One region of the Streptomyces chlorus genome, then DNA from elsewhere that is predicted to be linked to it. Evidence: riboswitches for the same ligand, from Rfam matches in the RefSeq annotation. Region 1 holds a riboswitch; the other holds the start of a gene.
The links. Region 1 has a riboswitch for glycine ahead of gcvP (aminomethyl-transferring glycine dehydrogenase). Riboswitches for the same ligand answer to the same signal wherever they lie in the genome.
Positions count from the first base shown of each region.

Region 2: it holds a riboswitch for glycine, as region 1 does, so the genes downstream of both, gcvT (glycine cleavage system aminomethyltransferase GcvT) here and gcvP (aminomethyl-transferring glycine dehydrogenase) in region 1, are expected to answer to the same signal.

Region 1 covers NZ_JBHSOA010000102.1:15,504-21,379, forward strand. Annotated here, with positions in the region: gene ACFPZI_RS32915 (TOBE domain-containing protein) at 1-74, shown strand, start outside; gene gcvP (aminomethyl-transferring glycine dehydrogenase) at 244-3,129, opposite strand; glycine riboswitch at 3,301-3,397, opposite strand; gene ACFPZI_RS32925 (PRC-barrel domain-containing protein) at 3,509-3,895, shown strand; gene ACFPZI_RS32930 (DNA polymerase IV) at 3,979-5,562, opposite strand; gene ACFPZI_RS32935 (MerR family transcriptional regulator) at 5,665-5,876, opposite strand, start outside.
Region 2 covers NZ_JBHSOA010000018.1:28,526-34,401, reverse strand. Annotated here, with positions in the region: gene ACFPZI_RS09970 (enhanced serine sensitivity protein SseB) at 1-575, opposite strand, end outside; gene ACFPZI_RS09965 (AAA family ATPase) at 691-1,359, opposite strand; glycine riboswitch at 1,594-1,693, shown strand; glycine riboswitch at 1,694-1,816, shown strand; gene gcvT (glycine cleavage system aminomethyltransferase GcvT) at 1,852-2,991, shown strand; gene gcvH (glycine cleavage system protein GcvH) at 3,373-3,750, shown strand; gene glyA (serine hydroxymethyltransferase) at 3,766-5,040, shown strand; gene ACFPZI_RS09945 (L-serine ammonia-lyase) at 5,216-5,876, shown strand, end outside.

The DNA of each region.
Region 1 (5,876 bases):
AGCTCGGGCTGGAGGTCGGCATGGAGGCCACGGCCCGGATCAAGTCGACAAACGTCCATATCGACCGCGTCTGACGCACAGAAACGGCCCCGGCCCTGGTCCTGCGGGGCAGGTGGGGTACGACGAGGGGCTCCGCCCCGGCCACATGGCCGAAGCGGAGCCCCTCCACTCCCCGGTACCGGTACGGGGCGTTGCTCCCCGGTCGTCGGTCCCGGTCCTGGTCCCGTAGGGCCCCCCGCCGCGTCAGTCCTCGTACGCCTCCAGCGGAGGGCAGGAGCACACCAGGTTGCGGTCGCCGAAAGCCTGGTCGACGCGGCGCACCGGTGGCCAGTACTTGTCGGCGACGCTCACACCGGTCGGGAAGACTGCTTCCTGACGGCTGTACGCGTGCTCCCACTCCCCACCGAGCGCGGCAGCGGTGTGTGGGGCGTTGCGCAGGGGGTTGTCGTCCGCGGGCCACTCACCGGAGCCGACCTTCTCGATCTCCGCGCGAATCGCGATCATCGTCTCGCAGAACCGGTCGAGTTCGGCCAGGTCCTCGGACTCGGTCGGCTCGATCATCAGCGTCCCGGCCACCGGGAACGACATCGTCGGCGCGTGGAAGCCGTAGTCGATCAGCCGCTTGGCCACATCGTCCACGCTCACGCCGGTCGCCTTGGTCAGGGGGCGCAGGTCGATGATGCACTCGTGCGCGACCAGCCCGCCGGGGCCGGTGTACAGCACCGGGTAGTGCGGCTCGAGGCGCTTGGCGATGTAGTTGGCGCTGAGTACCGCCACCTGGGTGGCCCGCTTGAGTCCCTCGCCGCCCATCAGCCGGACGTACGCCCACGAGATGGGCAGGATGCCCGCGGAGCCCCACGGCGCCGCCGAGACGGGCCCGATCCCGGTCTCCGGCCCGGCCTCGGGCTGCAGCGGGTGGTTCGGCAGGAACGGCGCCAGGTGCGCCCGCACGCCGACCGGGCCGACGCCGGGACCGCCGCCGCCGTGCGGGATGCAGAAGGTCTTGTGCAGGTTCAGGTGCGAGACGTCCCCGCCGAAGTGTCCGGGCTTGGCCAGCCCGACCAGCGCGTTGAGGTTCGCGCCGTCCACGTACACCTGGCCGCCGGCCTCGTGCACGGCCGCGCAGATGGCCGCGACGTGCTCCTCGAACACACCGTGCGTGGAGGGGTACGTGATCATCAGCACCGACAGCTCGTCGCGGTACCGTTCGATCTTCGCGCGCAGGTCGTCGATGTCGACCTCGCCGTCCTCTGCGGTCTTCACGACGACGACCTTCATGCCGGCCATGACGGCGCTGGCGGCGTTGGTGCCGTGCGCGGAGGACGGGATGAGGCAGACGGTGCGCTGCTCGTCACCGTTGGCCCGGTGGTAGCCGCGTACGGCGAGCAGCCCTGCCAGTTCGCCCTGGGAGCCCGCGTTGGGCTGGAGGCTCACCTTGTCGTAGCCGGTGACCTCCGCGAGCCGGTCCTCCAGCTCGTGGATGAGCGTGAGGTAGCCCTGGGCCTGCCCGGCCGGCGCGAAGGGGTGCAGCTGCCCGAACTCGGGCCAGGTGATGGGCTCCATCTCCGCGGTCGCGTTGAGCTTCATGGTGCAGGAGCCCAGCGGGATCATGCCGCGGTCCAGCGCGTAGTCGCGGTCGGCGAGCCTGCGCAGGTAGCGCAGCATCGCGGTCTCGGAGCGGTGCTGGTGGAAGACGGGGTGCGTCAGGTACTCGTCGGTGCGCAGCAGGGCGTCCGGGAGAGTGTTCCCCGCGACCGCGTCCAGGGACTCGACGTCACCTTCGACACCGAAGGCGCTCCACACGGCGGCGAGCCGGTCCCGTGTGGTGGTCTCGTCGCAGGCGATCGAGACGAGGTCGGCGTCGGCGAGGTACAGGTTGACGCCGTTGTCACGGGCGGCGGCGACGACCTCGGCGGCCCGCCCCGGGACCCGCACGGTCAGCGTGTCGAAGTACGCGTCGTGGACGATCTCCACGCCACCGGCCCGGAGCCCCTCGGCGAGGACGGTCGCGTAGCGGTGCGTGCGCCACGCGATGGTCCTCAGCCCCTCGGGGCCGTGGTACACGGCGTACATGCCCGCCATGACGGCGAGCAGCACCTGGGCGGTACAGATGTTGCTGGTGGCCTTCTCACGGCGGATGTGCTGCTCGCGGGTCTGGAGCGCGAGCCGGTAGGCCTTGTGCCCGTCCGCGTCGACGGAGACACCGACGAGCCGTCCGGGCAGGCTGCGCGCCATCTTCTCCTGCACGGCCATGTATCCGGCGTGCGGTCCGCCGAAGCCCATCGGCACGCCGAAGCGCTGCGTCGTGCCGACCGCGATGTCCGCGCCGAGTTCACCGGGAGACGTCAGCAGCGTGAGGGCGAGCAGATCGGCGGCGACGGTGACGAGCGCGCCCAGTTCGTGCGCCTGGTCGATCACCGGCTTGATATCGCGTACGGCACCGGAGGCGCCCGGGTACTGGATCAGCACGCCGTTGATCTCACGCTCGGCGACCTCGGCGGGGATACCCTCGCTCAGGTCGGCGACGACGATCTCGACACCCGCCGGCTCGGCGCGCGTCTGGATGACGGCGATGGTCTGCGGCAGCGCGTCCGCGTCGACCAGGAACAGGCCCTTCTTGTTCTTGCCCATGCGGCGCGACAGCGCCATCGCCTCGGCGGCCGCGGTGCCCTCGTCGAGCAGGGAGGCTCCGGAGGTCGGCAGGCCGGTGAGCTCGGCGACCATGGTCTGGAAGTTCAGCAGCGCCTCGAGCCGCCCCTGCGAGATCTCGGGCTGGTACGGCGTGTAGGCCGTGTACCAGGCGGGGTTCTCCATGACGTTCCGCAGGATGACGGGCGGCGTGAAGGTCCCGTAGTACCCCAGCCCGATCATGGAGCCGAGCACCTCGTTGCGGTCGGCCAGTGACCGCAGTTCGGCCAGCACCTCGGGCTCGGTCCGGGCACCCGGCAGGTCCAGCGCGTCGGCGTTCTTGATCACGTCCGGGACCGCGGCGGCCGTCAGCTCGTCGAGCGAGCCGTAGCCGACCTGCGCCAGCATCTTGGCGCGGGCCTCGTGGTCGGGGCCGATATGACGCTGTTCGAAGGGCGTTCCCTGTTCGAGCTCGGAGAGGGCAATGCGATGGGCGGTCATGTGCGGAGGCCTCCTGGTCCGACGACCTTCGAGGGGCACCATGGCGGGTGCCCGGACGGCCTCCCCCTCTGTCATCTCAACCTGAGAGCTTCACCGGCCGCCCGGGGCGGCCGGCTTTCACCGTCGGTGAGAGCGGGAGCCGTCGACACCCGCCCTGCTTTCCAGAGTGACCTCGTCCATGCGGTACGTGGGCCTGAGAGATTCCGGGGAGGATTTGCTCCTTCGGCGCCCTCCGATGATGCAGGGAGGGCTCTCCCGCACGGGGTCAGCAGCCGCTGCCAGGGTACCAGCGAGGGCAAGACCCGGACTTTCGAGTGGCCGCTCCGCCGATTGTGCCGTTTTGTAGTGCTGACGAATCCTTGCGACCTGTGGAGGGCCCGTGCAGACCGACATCGATCCGCGCAACCTGATCGGCCGCAAGGCGTTCGACCGCAATGGCAACCGGATCGGCACGATAGACGAGGTCTATCTCGACGACGCCACCGGCGTGCCGGAGTGGGCGGCGATACGCACCGGCCTGTTCAGCAGGGACGCCTTCGTCCCCCTGGAACCGAGCGAACTGATCGACGGCGGCCTCCACATCCCCTTCGAACGCGCTCTGATCAAGGACGCCCCCGACTTCGGTGTGGGCCGCCATCTCTCCCCGGAGCAGGAGCTCCAGCTCTACCACCACTACGGCCTGGACACGGCCGCCCCTCCCCCTCCCCCTCCCCCGCTCCCGGACCACGACTTCGGCAGGCTCGCCGGCAGGGACGACTCTGCCTGACGACGACCCATGGCGCATCCGAGCCACCGACCCGGCACCCGCCCGTCCAGGGCCTGCCTCCGGACTCACACAGGGCAGCACCCTCACCCGCCCAAGGCCCCCGGGTCCGTAACATCGGCCACCGCCCCCGCACCAGCCCTTGAAACCTGACTGCCCCGGGTATCCCGGGTATCCCGGGTGTCCCGGCCGTCCTGGGCGCCCCGGGCGTCGCCGTCGGCCCTGCCGTCCTGGGTGCCCTCATCGCCCTGACCGTCACTGTCCTGACCGTCGCCGTCCTGGCTGTCCTCGCCGCTCGGGCCGTCCGCGCTCTTCCCGCTGTCCCCAGGTCTTCGCTCCACCAACGGCAGCGGATCCGCGGGGTGCAGGGCCGGGTCGTCGGTCCGGAAGGTCCTCACCCGCCCCGGCGCCGATCCTGGCGTCTCGAACCGCACGGTGACCCGCCCGAGGCCGCTGCCCTGGACCCACCCATGACCGTACTCGCTGTGCCTCACGTCGTGCCCGGCCGGCCAGCGCCGCTCGGCACCCGCCTGTTGCCGTTCCTCCGCGAGCACTGCCGCCTCCGCTTCCTCGCCCAGCAGTTCCTTGCCCCGCTCCCCCGCCGCCTGCGCGAACAGGTCCTCCTGCGTATAGTCGGCGAGCCCGCTGACCCCCACGCCCAGCAGCCGCACGCCACCCGTCGTGTCGACCGAGTCCAGCAGCCGCGCCGCCGCCTCACGCACCACCGCTGGATCGTCCGTGGGCCCCCGCAGGGTCTCGGAGCGGGTGAGCGTCGAGAAGTCGTACCGCCGCACCTTCAGCACGATGGTCCGTCCCGACAGCCTCGCGGCCCTCAGCCGGCGCACACAGCGGTCGGCGAGGCGCTGGACCTCCACCCCGACCCGCACCCGGTCGTGGATGTCCACGTCGTAGGTGTCCTCGACCGACACCGACTTCGTCTCCCGCTCGGCCACCACGGACCGATCGTCCCTCGCCAGGGACATGGCGTGCAGGGCGTGTCCGTGTGCCTTGCCGAGCAGGCGTACCAGCTCGTCCTCCCCTGCCTCGGCGAGATCCCCGACCGTGTGGATGCCGGCCCGCCGCAGGTGGTCACCGGTGGCCGGCCCGACACCCGGCAGTGTCCGGACCGACAGCGGCGCCAGCAGGGCCCGCTCGGTCCCCGGCTCGATCAGCACCAGCCCGTCCGGCTTGGCCTGCTCCGAGGCGATCTTCGCCAGCATCTTGGAGGCCGCCAGCCCCACCGATCCGGTGAGCCCCGTGACCGCCCGTATGTCCGCGCGCAGCTTCGCGCCGGCCAGCCGCGCGGACCGCTCGTCCCAGGCCGCCCCTCCGACCTCCAGATCCACGAACGCCTCGTCCAGGCTCAATGGCTCCACCAGCGGCGACAGCGCCCGCAGCAGCTCCATCACCTGGTCGCTGATCGACCGGTACAACGCGAAGCGGGGCACGAGATACGCCGCGTTCGGCGCGAGCCGCCGCGCCTGCGCCATGGGCAGCGCGGAATGGACACCGAGGACCCGAGCCTCGTACGAGGCGGTGGCGACCACACCGCGCGGCCCGAGCCCGCCCACGACCACGGCCTTCCCGCGCAGGCTCGGCTTGGACGCCTGCTCCACCGAGGCGAAGAAGGCGTCCATGTCGAGATGCAGGACTGTGGGCGCGGATCTCACCTCTCCGATGTTGCCCTACGCCACTGACAACGCCCCGCCACGCGTGCCGCCGGCCGTCCCGGACGGCGCAGACCGCACGGACCGCTCGTACGGCGCAGCGGCTCAGACGGCGCGGTTGCGCCGCCTCGCCAGCTCGTCCGTCGGGTTGGGGCCGATCAGCGTCTCCCCGGTGTCGATGCGTTCCCCGTGCAACTGCGACAGCGCGCTCTCGACGTCCCGCCACACCACGCCCACGGCGATCCCGAAGATCCCCTGGCCGCCCTGGAGCAGGGCATGGACCTCGTCCGGCGTGGCGCACTCGTAGACCGTGGCGC
Region 2 (5,876 bases), on a different contig from region 1:
GCGAGGCAGCGGCGGGCGGTGGAGACGAGACCGAGGGCCTCGAACTCCGTGGAGGCGGCGGCGAGGAAGTCCACCGGGTCGTCCTGCCAGTCGGGTTCGAACAGCTTGACCCGGCCGCCGCTCGCGGGGCCGTCCAGCGGTCCGCGTCCGGCGCGGCACAGGGCGGCGACGGCGGGCGGCGGCAGCGGGATGCCGACCACTCCCCCGGGGTTCACGGCGATCCCGGCCTGCGGTGGCAGACCGCGTGCGAACTCCACCGCGGGCGCGACGGTGAACGACATGTGGGAGCCGACGACCTGGCGGAACTGTTCCTCGGAACTGAAGACCGGGACGTACGCCTGGCCTTCGATCTCCATCGTGGGCAGGTCCAGCGGGCCGCTGTCCGGTCCGCCGCCGCCCGGCAGCGGTATCCACACATAACTCCGGCCCAGTACCTCGATGATCCGGCCGTCGGCCGAGGGGACGCCGAGGGAGGCGGAGAGCACCTCCTCCAGCTCGTTGCCGGGCCATCCGCCGTGCGGATGGGGGTGAGTCTGTGCCGGGAAGTCCGCGGAGAAGCCCGCCGGGAAGTCCATCTGCCTACCGCCTGCCTGGAACCACTGCTGTGGCTGAAAGGCTAACCGCTGCCGCGCCCGGCGGTCGGCCCTTACGGCCGCCTGTCCGCACACCGGCCGGCCGCCTGTGCGGCCGTCAGTCCGTGAAGTCGATGCGGTGCAGTGCGTTCGCCGCGTCGCGGTCGGCCAGGACGGCCGAGCCGCAGCCCGCGGGCAGGTCACCGCGCGTCACGGACGTCAGCAGCCGGTCGATGGCGGTGCGGTGGCGCCGGAAGGCGTACCGGGAGACCCCGCGGCCGCGCTCACGCTGGCCGTCCAGGGCCTGCTCCGGAGGGACGTCGAGCAGCAGCAGATGCAGGTCCGCGCCCCGGCGGCGGGCCTCGCGGGCCAGCCAGCGGCGCACCCAGGCCTGCGTGCCGCAGTCGTGGACGACGACTCCCTCGCCGGTGCGCAGGGCGCGCCGCAGTCCGGCGTAGTGGGCGAGGCGGACCAGGGGCCGGTACACCGCGTACGGCAGGAGGCGCGGCATGCCGCGGTCCCACCGGTCGCGGGTGTCCTGCGAGTCGATCAGGGTGCCGCGCGCCGCGCGCCGCATGAGGGTGGACTTGCCGCTGCCGGGCAGTCCGGTGACCACGACGAGGTCGCGGGGGCCGAAGATCAGGGCGTGCGGGCTGCGGCCGGCGCGCTCGCGCAGGTCGCGGACGACAGGCGCGGGCAGGGTGCCGCATGCCTCCCGGGCCGAGGGGGCCTGCTGCTCGGACAGCGTGACGCCCGTGGTGGTGGCGTACGCCCTGGCCTTGTTCACCGTGAGTCCTCCCCTGGGGGCTGTCCGGCCCTGTGCCCAGGCACCGAACACCTCCCCGCCGAGTGTAAAGAGACGGTAACGCCGGGTGTCTCTGGTTTCCGTCCCTTTCCCGATACAGGCCTGTCACAGCCGTCCGTGAACACCCGAATACCCTGTGCTTCTCCCGGAAGGGTCCCCCTGCCGCGGCCCCGCGATGCGTGCAATGATGAGCGCGCCAACTGCATACCGGCCGTTTGAATCCGCGCGGGAGAGTCCCCGGCACCGTTGCCGTCGGGGCGCCGAAGGAGCAAGTCCCTCCCTTGAATCTCTCAGGCACCGTTACCGCGTGGGCGAGGCACATCTGAAAAGCGGGCCCCGCGCGAGTCGCCGGTGGCTCCACCCAAGGTGCAAGCCGTGGTCGTCCCCTGCGCGGGCGGTCATGGCGAACCTCTCAGGTTCCGATGACAGATGGGGAGGAAAGACCTCGCCTGTCCTGCCCTGGGAGACCGACCGATGAGCAGTACCGAACTCCGCCGGACCGCGCTCGACGCCCTGCATCGTTCACTCGGTGCCACGATGACCGATTTCGCCGGCTGGGACATGCCCCTGCGCTACGGCTCCGAACGCGACGAGCACAACGCCGTGCGGACGAGGGCCGGTCTCTTCGATCTCTCCCACATGGGCGAGATCACCGTCACCGGCCCGCAGGCGTCCCGGTTCCTCGATCACGCGCTGGTCGGCACCATCGGGACCGTCAAGCCCGGCCGTGCCCGCTACACCATGATCTGCCGCGAGGACGGCGGCATCCTGGACGACCTGATCGTCTACCGGCTCGACGACACCGAGGCCGGGTCCCCTCGCTACCTGGTCGTCGCGAACGCCTCCAACGCCCAGGTGGTGCTGGACGCGCTCGTGGAGCGGTCGGCCGGTTTCGACGCCGAGGTCCGTGACGACCGCGACGCGTACGCGCTGCTCGCGGTGCAGGGCCCCGAGTCCGCCGGCATCCTGCAGTCCCTGACCGACGCCGACACCGACGTCGAGGGCATGAAGTACTACACCGGGCAGCCCGGCACGGTCGCGGGCCTCCCCGCCCTCATCGCCCGTACCGGCTACACCGGCGAGGACGGCTTCGAGCTGTTCGTGAAGCCGGAGCACGCGGTGGAGCTGTGGCAGGCGCTGACCAAGGCGGGCGAGGGCGTCGGGTTGGTCCCGTGCGGGCTGTCCTGCCGGGACACGCTGCGTCTGGAGGCCGGCATGCCGCTGTACGGCAATGAACTGAGCACCTCCATGACGCCGTTCGACGCCGGGTTCGGCCGGGTGGTGAAGTTCGAGAAGGAGGGCGACTTCGTGGGCCGCGCCGCCCTGGCCGAGGCCGCCGCCCGCGCCGAGCGGACCCCGCCCCGCGCCCTGGTCGGCCTGGTCGCCGAGGGCCGCCGGGTCCCGCGCGCCGGGTACGCGGTGGTCGCCGGGGGCGAGGTGATCGGCGAGGTCACCTCCGGTGCGCCCTCCCCGACGCTGGGCCGGCCGATCGCGATGGCGTACGTCGACGGGGCGTACGCGGTGCCGGGCACGGCGGGCGTGGGCGTGGACATCCGCGGCAGCCACGAGCCGTACGAGGTCGTGGCGCTGCCGTTCTACAAGCGGCAGAAGTAACCGTCGCAGAGGGCCCCGGGACGGCTGATGCTGTGGGCGCATCCGGCGGGCCCGGGGCATGAGCCCGCCGACCGTGACACTTTCCGGGAATGTGTCACGGTTCGCAGCCGGAGTACCAGTGCCGTCGGTACGGGCTCGCGAGGCCCGGAACGCCGGGCCGAATCGACCAACAGCATCACGGCCTTCCGGGCCCTCCCACGTCGTCGTAGGTCGTCGTAGGTCGGCGCGTAGGTCCTCGTACGTCGCCGTAGGGGCTCGCAGATCCCCGCAGGTCCTCGCACGGGTGAGCCGGGCAGGTCGTGCCCGCTCACGCGTACGTCCCGTACTTCCCGTAGTTTCCGAGTCATCAGCAAGTCCACCGTGTACAGGAGAATCCAGGTCATGAGCAACCCCCAGCAGCTGCGTTACAGCAAGGAGCACGAGTGGCTGTCGGCCGCCGAGGACGGTGTGTCGACCATCGGCATCACCGAGCACGCGGCCAACGCACTCGGCGATGTCGTGTTCGTCCAGCTCCCCGAGGTCGGTGACACCGTGACCGCGGGCGAGACCTGCGGCGAACTGGAGTCGACCAAGTCGGTCAGCGACCTGTACTGCCCGGTCACCGGCGAGGTCACCGAGATCAACGAGGACGTGGTGAACGACCCCTCGCTGGTGAACTCGGCCCCCTTCGAGGGCGGCTGGCTGTTCAAGGTACGGGTCGGCGAGGAGCCGGCCGACCTGCTCTCCGCCGCCGAGTACGACGCCTTCATCCAGGGCTGAGGAGGCCGTAGTCCCATGTCGCATCTGAACACCCCGCTGCACGAGCTCGACCCGGACGTCGCCGCGGCGATCGACGCCGAACTCCACCGCCAGCAGTCCACCCTCGAGATGATCGCCTCGGAGAACTTCGCCCCGGTCGCGGTCATGGAGGCCCAGGGCACGGTCCTTACCAACAAATACGCCGAGGGCTACCCCGGCCGCCGCTACTACGGCGGCTGCGAGCACGTCGACGTGATCGAGCAGATCGCCATCGACCGGGTCAAGGAGCTGTTCGGCGCCGAGCACGCCAATGTGCAGCCGCACTCGGGCGCGCAGGCCAACGCCGCCGCGATGTTCGCGCTGCTCAAGCCCGGTGACACGATCATGGGCCTGAACCTCGCGCACGGCGGGCACCTGACCCACGGCATGAAGATCAACTTCTCGGGCAAGCTCTACGACGTCGTCGCCTACCACGTCGGCGACGACGGCCGGGTCGACATGGCCGAGGTCGAGCGGCTGGCCAAGGAGAGCAGGCCGAAGCTGATCGTCGCCGGCTGGTCGGCGTACCCGCGGCAGCTGGACTTCGCCGAGTTCCGCCGGATCGCGGACGAGGTCGGCGCGTACCTGATGGTCGACATGGCGCACTTCGCCGGTCTGGTCGCGGCGGGCCTGCACCCGAACCCGGTTCCGCACGCCCACGTCGTCACCACGACCACGCACAAGACCCTCGGCGGCCCGCGCGGTGGCGTGATCCTCTCCACGACCGAGCTGGCCAAGAAGATCAACTCCGCGGTCTTCCCCGGCCAGCAGGGCGGCCCGCTGGAGCATGTGGTCGCGGCCAAGGCGGTCGCCTTCAAGGTCGCCGCGTCCGAGGAGTTCAAGGACCGCCAGCGCCGCACCCTGGAGGGCGCCCGCATCCTGGCCGAGCGCCTGATGGAGGACGACGTCACGACAGTGGGCGTGGACGTGCTCTCCGGCGGCACGGACGTACACCTGGTCCTGGTCGACCTGCGCGCGTCCGAGCTGGACGGGCAGCAGGCCGAGGACCGGCTCCACGAGGTCGGCATCACCGTCAACCGCAACGCGGTCCCGAACGACCCACGGCCCCCGATGGTCACCTCGGGTCTGCGGATCGGCACGCCCGCCCTGGCCACCCGCGGCTTCGACACCGAGGACTTCGCCGAGGTGGCGGACGTGATCGCCGAGGCGCTGAAGGCGCCCTCCCCCTTCGGGGCCGCCGACGCCGAGGCGCTCCGGGCACGGGTGACGGCCCTCGCGGAGAAGCATCCGCTGTACCCCGGTCTGAAGTAATTCCGTACGCTTTGATTCGTACGGCCGTCCGGGGCATCGCGCACACTGGGTCAGTGAGCGCGATGCCCCGCGTCGTGCACTCCCCTGTGAACACCCTTCCGTTCCCCGCATCCGTATCACCGCGAACCACCCCCCGGCGGACAGCGGCGTCCGCCGAACCCCTAGGAGTCCTCCCGTGGCCCTCTCGGTCTTCGACCTGTTCTCGATCGGCATCGGGCCGTCCAGCTCGCACACGGTCGGCCCGATGCGGGCCGCCCGCATGTTCGCCCGGCGGCTGCGCACCGAGGAGCTGCTGGACTCGGTCGCCTCGGTCCGCGCGGAGCTGTACGGGTCGCTCGGCGCCACCGGCCACGGGCACGGCACGCCCAAGGCGGTACTGCTCGGCCTGGAGGGCACCTCGCCCCGCACGGTGGACGTGGAGACGGCCGACGAACGGGTGGAGAAGATCAAGGACTCGGGCCGGCTGAGGCTGCTCGACACGCACGAGATCGCGTTCTCCTTCGACGACGACCTGGTGCTGCACCGCCGCAAGGCGCTTGCGTACCACGCGAACGGCATGACCCTGTGGGCGTACGACGCGTCCGGCGCCGAGGTGCTGACGAAGACGTACTACTCGGTGGGCGGCGGCTTCGTCGTCGACGAGGAGGCGGTGGGCGCGGACCGCATCAAGCTCAACGACACGGTCCTGAAGTATCCGTTCCGCACGGGCGACGAACTGCTGCGCCTGACCCGGGAGACGGGCCTGTCCATCTCCGCGCTGATGCTGGAGAACGAGCGCGCCTGGCGGACCGAGGAGGAGATCCGCGAGGGCCTGCTGGAGATCTGGCGGGTGATGC